2 regions of the Gracilibacillus sp. JCM 18966 genome follow, and region 1 is predicted to be linked to the other one. Evidence: riboswitches for the same ligand, from Rfam matches in the RefSeq annotation. Region 1 holds a riboswitch; the other holds the start of a gene.

What was found. Region 1 has a riboswitch for S-adenosylmethionine ahead of ACZ5N5_RS00960 (5-methyltetrahydropteroyltriglutamate--homocysteine S-methyltransferase). Riboswitches for the same ligand answer to the same signal wherever they lie in the genome.
Region 2: it holds a riboswitch for S-adenosylmethionine, as region 1 does, so the genes downstream of both, ACZ5N5_RS02930 (bifunctional homocysteine S-methyltransferase/methylenetetrahydrofolate reductase) here and ACZ5N5_RS00960 (5-methyltetrahydropteroyltriglutamate--homocysteine S-methyltransferase) in region 1, are expected to answer to the same signal.

Annotation. Positions count from the first base shown of each region.
Region 1 covers NZ_AP043883.1:219,826-224,256, forward strand. The annotation lists gene ACZ5N5_RS00955 (methyl-accepting chemotaxis protein) at 1-1,081, shown strand, start outside; gene ACZ5N5_RS00960 (5-methyltetrahydropteroyltriglutamate--homocysteine S-methyltransferase) at 1,269-2,372, opposite strand; SAM riboswitch class I at 2,482-2,582, opposite strand; gene ACZ5N5_RS00965 (response regulator transcription factor) at 2,749-3,429, shown strand; gene ACZ5N5_RS00970 (HAMP domain-containing sensor histidine kinase) at 3,426-4,431, shown strand, end outside.
Region 2 covers NZ_AP043883.1:652,769-657,199, reverse strand. The annotation lists gene metE (5-methyltetrahydropteroyltriglutamate--homocysteine S-methyltransferase) at 1-145, opposite strand, end outside; gene ACZ5N5_RS02930 (bifunctional homocysteine S-methyltransferase/methylenetetrahydrofolate reductase) at 207-2,060, opposite strand; SAM riboswitch class I at 2,206-2,312, opposite strand; gene ACZ5N5_RS02925 (nitroreductase family protein) at 2,481-3,050, shown strand; gene ACZ5N5_RS02920 (bifunctional metallophosphatase/5'-nucleotidase) at 3,361-4,431, shown strand, end outside.

The sequences.
Region 1 (4,431 bases):
TTCTAATACAGAAATGATGCAGATTTTTCAATATACGGTCCTTATCCAATTGTTAATTCTTCTTATTTTTCATTTTGTGATCAAGATGGCTAATGGACAAATGGAGCAGCTTACCGAGTTATTGCAAACTTCTCAGCAACACAACAACTCCAAGCAAGAGCAGAATCAACTCATTGAAAGCTCCATTTCGACTATCTTAGAAAAAATTACCACCATTAACACACAATTACAAGAAAATGTGTACGCACAAAATGAACTAAATACGACCATTCAAGAAATATCGCAAGGCAGTCAAACACAGGCGGAACAGATTTCGAACATATCAGACGCTACCAATGACACACGTCAAAATATTGATATCGTACATCAAACATCCCAGAGCTTATATGAGGATTCGAACAAAGCAAGTAGTTTAGCCGCTACCGGAAAAGAAAAGATGGATACATTAAATCACCATAACGAAACATTAGAGAAAACGATTGGTCAGCTAAGTCGCACCTTTGCCGAACTAACCGAAAAGATTAAAGAAACGAATCAATTTGCAGACAACATTAAAGAAATTACCGAACAAACGAACCTACTAGCATTAAATGCCTCTATTGAAGCAGCACGTGCTGGAGAAGCTGGAAAAGGCTTTGCTGTCGTAGCGGATGAGATTCGTAAGCTTGCTGATTTAACGGGAGAAACAACGGAGAAAATTACCGGGAACCTCGCTTCCTTGAACCAGTCGAATAATTCAGCCGTAAACCAAATGGATGAAAGCATGCTTAATTTTGTTAATGGAATGGAAATATCGAACGAGGTTACTGGTTATTTCGAGGATCTCACATCAACGATTGAAACATTAAACAGTGCCTTACAAAACTTCACCATGCTTGCCGAGGATGTTCAGCAGCAATCTAATGGCGTAGAATCATCCACCAATGATCTAGCAGCGATTATTCAACAATCATCTGCTAGCTTAGAAGAAATGAGTGCAACGATTACGATCCTGACAGAAAGTAATCAAGAAATTGCCAAACTATTAAGCGAAACCGTAGAGGACACTAACTCATTACGTACAAATATCGGAACCTTGTAATAAACCATAAAATTACTTCCTACCTAGTTTAAATATTAGTAAAACTCGCATTCGCTCGTCTTTTAGCGAATGCGTTAGCTTTTCTTATACGTTGGACTTCAAAATTTTCGCTTCGTTGCTATAAATTTTAAGCTTTCCTAACGTATTTAAAAAACATCGCCCCTTTGGCTGGAGCGATGTTTTTTCTTTATCCCCAGATTTCTTTGGAGATATCTACAATATATTTTAATTTATTCCATTGTTGTTCTTCAGACAGCTCATTTCCATGGTGAGTGGAGGCAAAGCCACATTGTGGGCTAAGGCAAATTTGGTCAAGTGGTACAAATTCGGATGCCTCTTGAATTCTTCTTTTAATCTCTTCTTTATCCTCAAGCTCTCCATTTTTAGAAGTAAATACCCCTATAACAACCTTTGCCCCATTTCTCGGAATATGCTTTAATGCTTGGAAATCTCCGGAACGCTCATCATCATATTCAAGGAAAAATCCATCAACCTTTTCCTTGGCAAATAAAGTAGGAGCGATCAAATCATAGCTTCCCGAAAATGCCCAATCAGATCGGTAATTCCCACGACATAGATGTGTCGTAATTTGCATATCTTCAGGCTTCACCTCAAGCACACCATTTACTACCTTTAATGCAAGATCAATCAGGGATTGTCTATCTTGATCTGATTCAGCAAATGGTAGATTCGGAGACGATAAACCAGCAATATAAACATCGTCAAATTGTAAATATCTGATACCTACATCATAAAATGCTTTCACAGCATCCTGATATACCTTAATAATATCTTCTGCAAACTCGTCCCAGCTTGCATAGTACTCTTCTCCAATAATTCCAGTATTGAAGAACTGGTTAGGACTTGGAATGGTGAACTTCGGTACGGCTCTTCCGTCGATTTGTTTGATTAGGAATTTAGCATCCTCAATAAATGGGTGGTTTTCATTCCAAGAAACCTTGCCTGTTAAACGCACATTATACGCATCGGTTACTTGGTTAGCAAATTGATAGCCTTGCTCTGGCACATAGCCCTCTACCCCATTGATGTATTCCATAAAATCCGTATGCCACCATAGTCTCTGGAATTCCCCATCAGTTACAGCTGTTAAACCTACTTCAATCTGCTTATCGACGATTCTTTTCACTTCAGATCTTTGAATCTCTTTTAACTCGTCATAGGGAAGATTTCCTTTTCGGTATTTGGCGATTGCCTCATGTAAGGATGCTGGTCTTAATAAACTACCAACATGGTCGGCGCGAAATGGTGCTGTTTTTGTAATAGTTGTCATTTTTCTACCTCTCTCCATATGTATTTTAGAATCCCGAATCTTATCCTTCCAACGCGCAAAAAACCTCTTCTTAAAAATAAGAAGAGGTTTATACTTTTACTCACTGCTCTTCTTATCTTCTAGCGATCGCTACTGGAATTAGCACAGTACTTGGAATAGTCTGTTGCTGAGGCTTCAAAGGGCCAGTCCCTCCACCTCTCTGGATAAGAATCGTTATTTAATTGATATTATCAATGCTAACTTACCCTTTGGAAAAAGTCAACATTTTTTATGGAAATTTCTATTTTTGATTAAACCGATGAAAATACTAAGGTTATGAAAAAGGATGGGCAGATATTTTTCCATATGCTATATTAAAGAATAAGGTGGTGAACACATGACGGAGATCTTAATTGTAGAAGATGAAGAAAAATTAGCACGAGTGTTAGAGCTCGAATTACAATATGAGGATTATCAAACAACGATTGCTCCTGACGGAAGAATAGCATTAGAACTATTGCAACAAAATAAATATGCACTAGTACTACTAGACATTATGCTTCCAAGTATGAGTGGATTGGAAGTACTTCGACGATTCCGAAAAATAGACCCATCTACCCCTGTTATTCTTTTAACCGCAAAGGATGAAGTGCATGACAAGGTATCAGGACTTGACCTTGGAGCAAATGATTATATTACCAAACCATTTCAATTAGAGGAACTTTTAGCAAGAATCCGTGCACAATTACGAAATCAAAAGCCTCGATCCACTTCCTTCGTCAGTATCGATGATTTAACAGTTGATAAAAATTCGAGAGATGTAAAACGCGGGGATTCCTTTATCGAGTTAACTCGAAGAGAATTCGACCTTCTCTGTTTTTTAGTCGAAAATAAAAACCAAGTATTTAGCCGTGATCAGTTGTTAGACAAGGTATGGGGATTTGATTATGTTGGCGACACGAATGTCGTAGATGTTTATATTCGATATTTACGAAATAAAATCGATAAGCCTTTCGATAAAAACACGATTCATACAGTCCGAGGCGTAGGCTATACGGTAAAGGATTCTGCGCTATGACATTACGAACGAAAATACAAATTTTCTTATCTGCTTTAATGATTGTATTTATTTTGCTGTTAAATGGATCTGTCTATTTTCTTTACCAGAATAGGATGAGTGAGAATGAAATCGATCGTGTCAAAAGCGATGCCATTCAAATTATGGAGGCACTTGCCAAGCAGGATAAGATTGCAGCCGACACGAATACAAAGGAACTACTGCAGGCGTTTCTTCCAGCCAATGGATTGATTCGGATTTTTAGAGAAGATGGGGAATTTCTCAACCGAACAACAGCAGACGGTAAATTCTTTGACTGGCCCTATCACTATACAACCAAAGAAGAGATCACGTTAAGTAAAGATAAAAATGGCAACAGTTATGTGCAAGTCGCCACACCGATTATTTGGAATGATGGCTCTGTCGTAACACTTCAAGTAAGTGAAGCATTGTATTCGATGGATGATACCTTAAGCACACTTCAATTCGTTTTATTTGTTGCATCCTTTTTCATGCTGATTCCTGCGATTATTGCAGGCATTGTGCTCGCTCGATATATCACGATTCCTATTAAAAAGTTAACGAATGAAATGAAAAACAATCCGAAAAACGGAAGATGGGAAAAGCTTACGAATCTCCATTCCACAAAGGATGAACTCGGAGAAATGCAACTCTCCTATAATAAGATGATTGATCGCATTTACGAAAATATCGAAAAACAAGAGCGATTTGTTTCAGATGCTTCTCATGAATTAAAAACACCACTCTCTGTGATCACAAGCTATACCGAGTTATTACAAAGACGAGGAAAGGATCGCCCAGAACTTTGGGAGGAGGCAACAAATGCTATTCTTTCAGAGGCAGAGCGAATGAAGCAATTAACCGAGCAAATGCTTCTTCTAGCTAAAAATCAAGAGCAGGAAAACATTCGTTTTGAGCTTGTGGATATATCATCCATTATCCGAAGCATTATTCGCTCCTTGTCTGTCGCTTACGATCGAGAGATTATTTTATATACGGATC
Region 2 (4,431 bases), 430 kb from region 1:
GGTTAGCTAAACGTAATTTAGTAGTTTGGTTGATTAATGCTTTTTCTGTTATATTGTTTCCCCAAAAAGATTCAAGAGCATGCTTCCATTCTCTTTTTTCCCCGATTCTCGGATACCCAAGATTAGAACTGATGAATGTTGTCATATTTTATTCTCCTTTTTCTTTCATATTATTACAGCTAAAGGAATTCCCCGTTTTAGAAGTCTTACCTTACCTTTGCTGTTGATTTTGCTTTTGTTTTTTCATGGACATAATCGGTTAATTCAACAGTAATTTCGTAATTCATAAAAGGTGTGATGAGATAAATACCGTTGAAATAGGAAATAGCTGTATCAATTAATTCCTTCGCGATTTCTATTCCTTCACGGATCGCATCTGCTCGATTAGATCGGGCTTGCATTCTTGCCCTTACTTCATCAGACAGCTTCATCCCTGGAACTTCATGGTGTAAAAATTCAGCATTTTTATAGGAAACGAGTGGCATGATTCCGATAAAAATAGGTGCTTCTATATGCTTGGTTTCCCGAGCAAGTGCAATGATTTTTTCGTGACTAAAAATTGGTTGTGTTAAAAAATAATCTGCACCGTGCTCGATTTTTTTGTGCATTCTTTTCACAGCCTTTTCTAAGTTTGCGACATTTGGATTGAAGGCTGCAGCTACTTGAAAGGAGGTATTCTCTCTTAAGGAAGCACCAGAGAAGGATAACCCTTGATTACACTGCTTGATTAATCGTGTTAATTCAAAAGAAGTTACGTCAAATACGGATGAGGCACCAGGAAATCCACCAATTCTTGTAGGATCACCCGTTATTGCTAAAATCTCATGGAAGCCCAGTGTATGTAACCCCATTAGGTGTGCTTGCAGGCCGATTAGGTTGCGATCTCTACATGTGAGGTGGATAAGTGGTGTAACATTTAGATGGAGTTGTTTCATTTTGACAGCCATCGCTAAATTACTGATTCGCGGTGTAGCAAGTGAATTATCCGCTAAAGTAATCGCATCCACACCTGCATCTTCCAGCGCTTTCGCCCCTTTAATAAACTCATCAATTTCTAGATGCTTTGGTGCATCTAATTCAACAATAACGGTATGCTGTTTCTTAGCTTTATCCACCAATGTCGGATTCGACTGGACAGTTTGGGAAGAAGGGAGTGTGATCAGTCCTTCTTTCACCTGGACGGTTTTGTCTAAAATAGGTGTTAGTCCCTCAATACCATCCTTTAAGGCCCTAATATGCTCTGGGGTCGTTCCACAGCACCCTCCGATAAGACGTACTCCTTGATCTCGGAATTCCTTTGCACATCGTTTGAAATAATCTGTTTGCTTGCTGTAAACAAGCTTGCCGTTTTCATATGCTGGTAGACTAGCATTTGGAAATGCTGATAAGTGTGCTCGCTCAGGTAATGGTACGGCTTCTAGTGACTCAATCATATGGTGTGGACCTAAACGACAATTAACCCCAACGACATCTGCACCAAGTACTTCTAGCTGTGTTAATACATCAGCTAAGGACATACCGTTTTCTAAAATACCAGGCTCATGCATCGATACATTTGTAATAATAGGGAGGTCTGTTTCTTTTCTTGCAATTTCTAGAACAGCGGTTAATTCGTCGATGTCATAATAAGTTTCTAATAGGATGCCATCTACACCTTCTAATAGAAGGCTAAATAATTGTTCCTTGAAGCTCCTTATGATGTCTTTTTTGGATGTGACTAGCTTTTGAATTCCTCGAATTCCACCAATCGTCCCAAGTACAAATGTTTCATTTTTTGCTGCTTGTTTAGCTAATTGGACAGCACGTGTATTTATTTGGTGTACTTTCTCCTCCAAGCCAAATCTTGCTAGCTTAATATAATTGGCTCCATACGTATTGGTTTGGATGATATCTGCCCCAGCGTCAATATAGGATTGATGAACTTGGAGGACCTCTTCTGGTTTTGATAGATTATATGCTTCAAAGCATTGATCAACCCCATGTGCGTAAAGTAAAGTACCTATCGCACCATCTGCTATGAGGATATTTTCTTTGAGAGCTTGTAGGAGTGATGATGTCATTCTTTCACCTCTTTTCTTTTCATAATCATTTATAAAAAACAAGCAATCTCCACTATAATTGCTGTTTTTTGAACAAAAGGCCCAGAAAAACAAAAAAGTCTTCATCCCTTGAAAGATGAAGACTCTATATAAATAGATCTCACGTTCCTCATCTTTCAAGCGTTGTTGCGCTTGCTGGAATTAGCACCTTGTCTAATAAAGACGGTTGCTGAGGTATCACAGGGCCAGTCCCTCCACCTCTCTTGATAAGAGTAAAGCTTTATGAAGTTTTGTTGTCATTATATTACATTATAAGTAAAATACTTTCAAGTCATTTTTAATAAAAAATTGAATTTTTTTCCTAGATTGTTATTCACCTTGTTTGATAACAAGAATGATGGTATAATTGAAAATGATTCTCATTAAAAAGGAGATTAGATGATGGCAAGTTTAAAAAATCTTATAAAAGAGCGACGCTCCATTTCAAACTATAAAGAAAATCCTGTTTCTAAGGAACTAATGAAAGATTTATTAAGTATAGCTGTCTGGGTGCCCAATCATAAAATGACTGAGCCGTGGCGTTTTGTATTTATAACAGGCGAATCAAAGAAAAAATTAGCAGAAATCAATCGAGAGGTAGCGAAAGAAAAAGCAAAGAATGCCTCTGGTGAGGAGCTAGAGCAGATAGGCGAAAATGGCTACCAAAAGATCATGAACGTTCCATTTATCATTATGGTTATTAATACGCTTCATCCTCAAGAAAAACTGAGAGAAGAAGATTATGCTTCGGCTAGCTGTCTTATTCAAAATTTCAGTTTGTTAGCTTGGGAGGAAGGATTAAGTGTTTTTTGGAAAACTGGTAAATTGTCGTTTTGTGAGGAGACAGCTGCACTTATCGACTTGAAGGATGATGAACGAGTAGTTGGCTTACTTCAAGTCGGCTATCCAGCGAAACAAGTTAACCCTATTCCTAGAATAAATGTGAATGATAGAATAACAGAATTAGACTAATAATCTTTGATGAAAAAGCTAAACTAAACGACTTGGCGTAAAGCCAAGTTTTTTTATTTCTGTTATAATTCATCACTTTCTAAGCAAAAAAAGTGCCGATGAAGCGATATCATCGGCAACCAAGAAAAAGGGGCTATCATTTTGTGAGAAAGCAATCCTTGCAGCATTGCTCAATTTGGAACATCTTTAATATATCAAATGAATGAAAAGCTAGTGTTAAATGTAAGTTAAGAAAGTGTAAACTTTTTCCTTTCGTCCCAATTTATTCGGTATAATAGGGATCAACAATTGCTGAAGAAGGAGAAAGAAAATGACATCCATATCTATTTGTGTAACGAGTGATATCCATGGTTATATTTATCCTACCAATTACCGAGAAGAAGTAGAGAAAAATATGGGACTAGCTAAGATAGCTTCCCTAATCGATAGAATAAGGTCAGAAAAAGTAGTAATTCTCGTCGATAATGGAGATTTCATTCAAGGGAGCCCATTTACTTATTATTTTGCAGCATATAAAGAAGCGAAAAGAAGCCCTTTAATAAAAATAGGAAATAGTTTACATTATGACATGGCGATTTTCGGAAATCATGAATTTAATTACGGGATAGAGTATCTCAAAAATGTAGTAAATAAAACAAATTACCCATGGTTAGCTGCTAATATATTAGACAAACACACAGGAGAACCTTTTTTTGGTACCCCATATGTAACAAAAGAAATTAATGGTATAAAAATAACCTTCTTAGGCATTACCACTCATTTTATACCACATTGGGAGGACCCAACACATATTCGCGATTTAGTCTTTGAAGATGCTTGTGAGGCTGCGCATAAATGGGTGAAAAAGGTTAGAGAAGAAGAAAGGCCAGATCTACTCGTTGTAAGCTACCATGGAGGGGTAGAAAGAGACCCGGAAACAGGGGAAGCGACAGAAGCCTTAACCGGTGAAAATCAAGCGTATCAAATGTGTGAAGAAATAACAGGTATCGATTTATTAATAACCGGCCATCAGCATCGATTTTTAACAACAACAATTAATGGGGTTCCAATCATTCAAACAGGCAGTAATGGGAAAGCTTTAGGAGAAATTGAGCTTGCCTTTAATAATAAAAAAGAGGTTACAAGTATTAAACCAAAGCTTCATTATGTGAAAGACGATACTCGATCAAATCAACCGACTATTGCGCTAATCGAGGAAGAAGAGAAGCTCGTACAGGAATGGCTGGATCAGCCAATAACGGAAGTGAAAGGTGATATGGAAATAAAAGACCCGTTTCAAGCAAGGATAGAGGAGCACCCGTTTATTGAATATATCAATACATTGCAAATGAAAGTAGCAGATGTTGACATATCATGCACGGCCCTTTTTCACAATCAATCA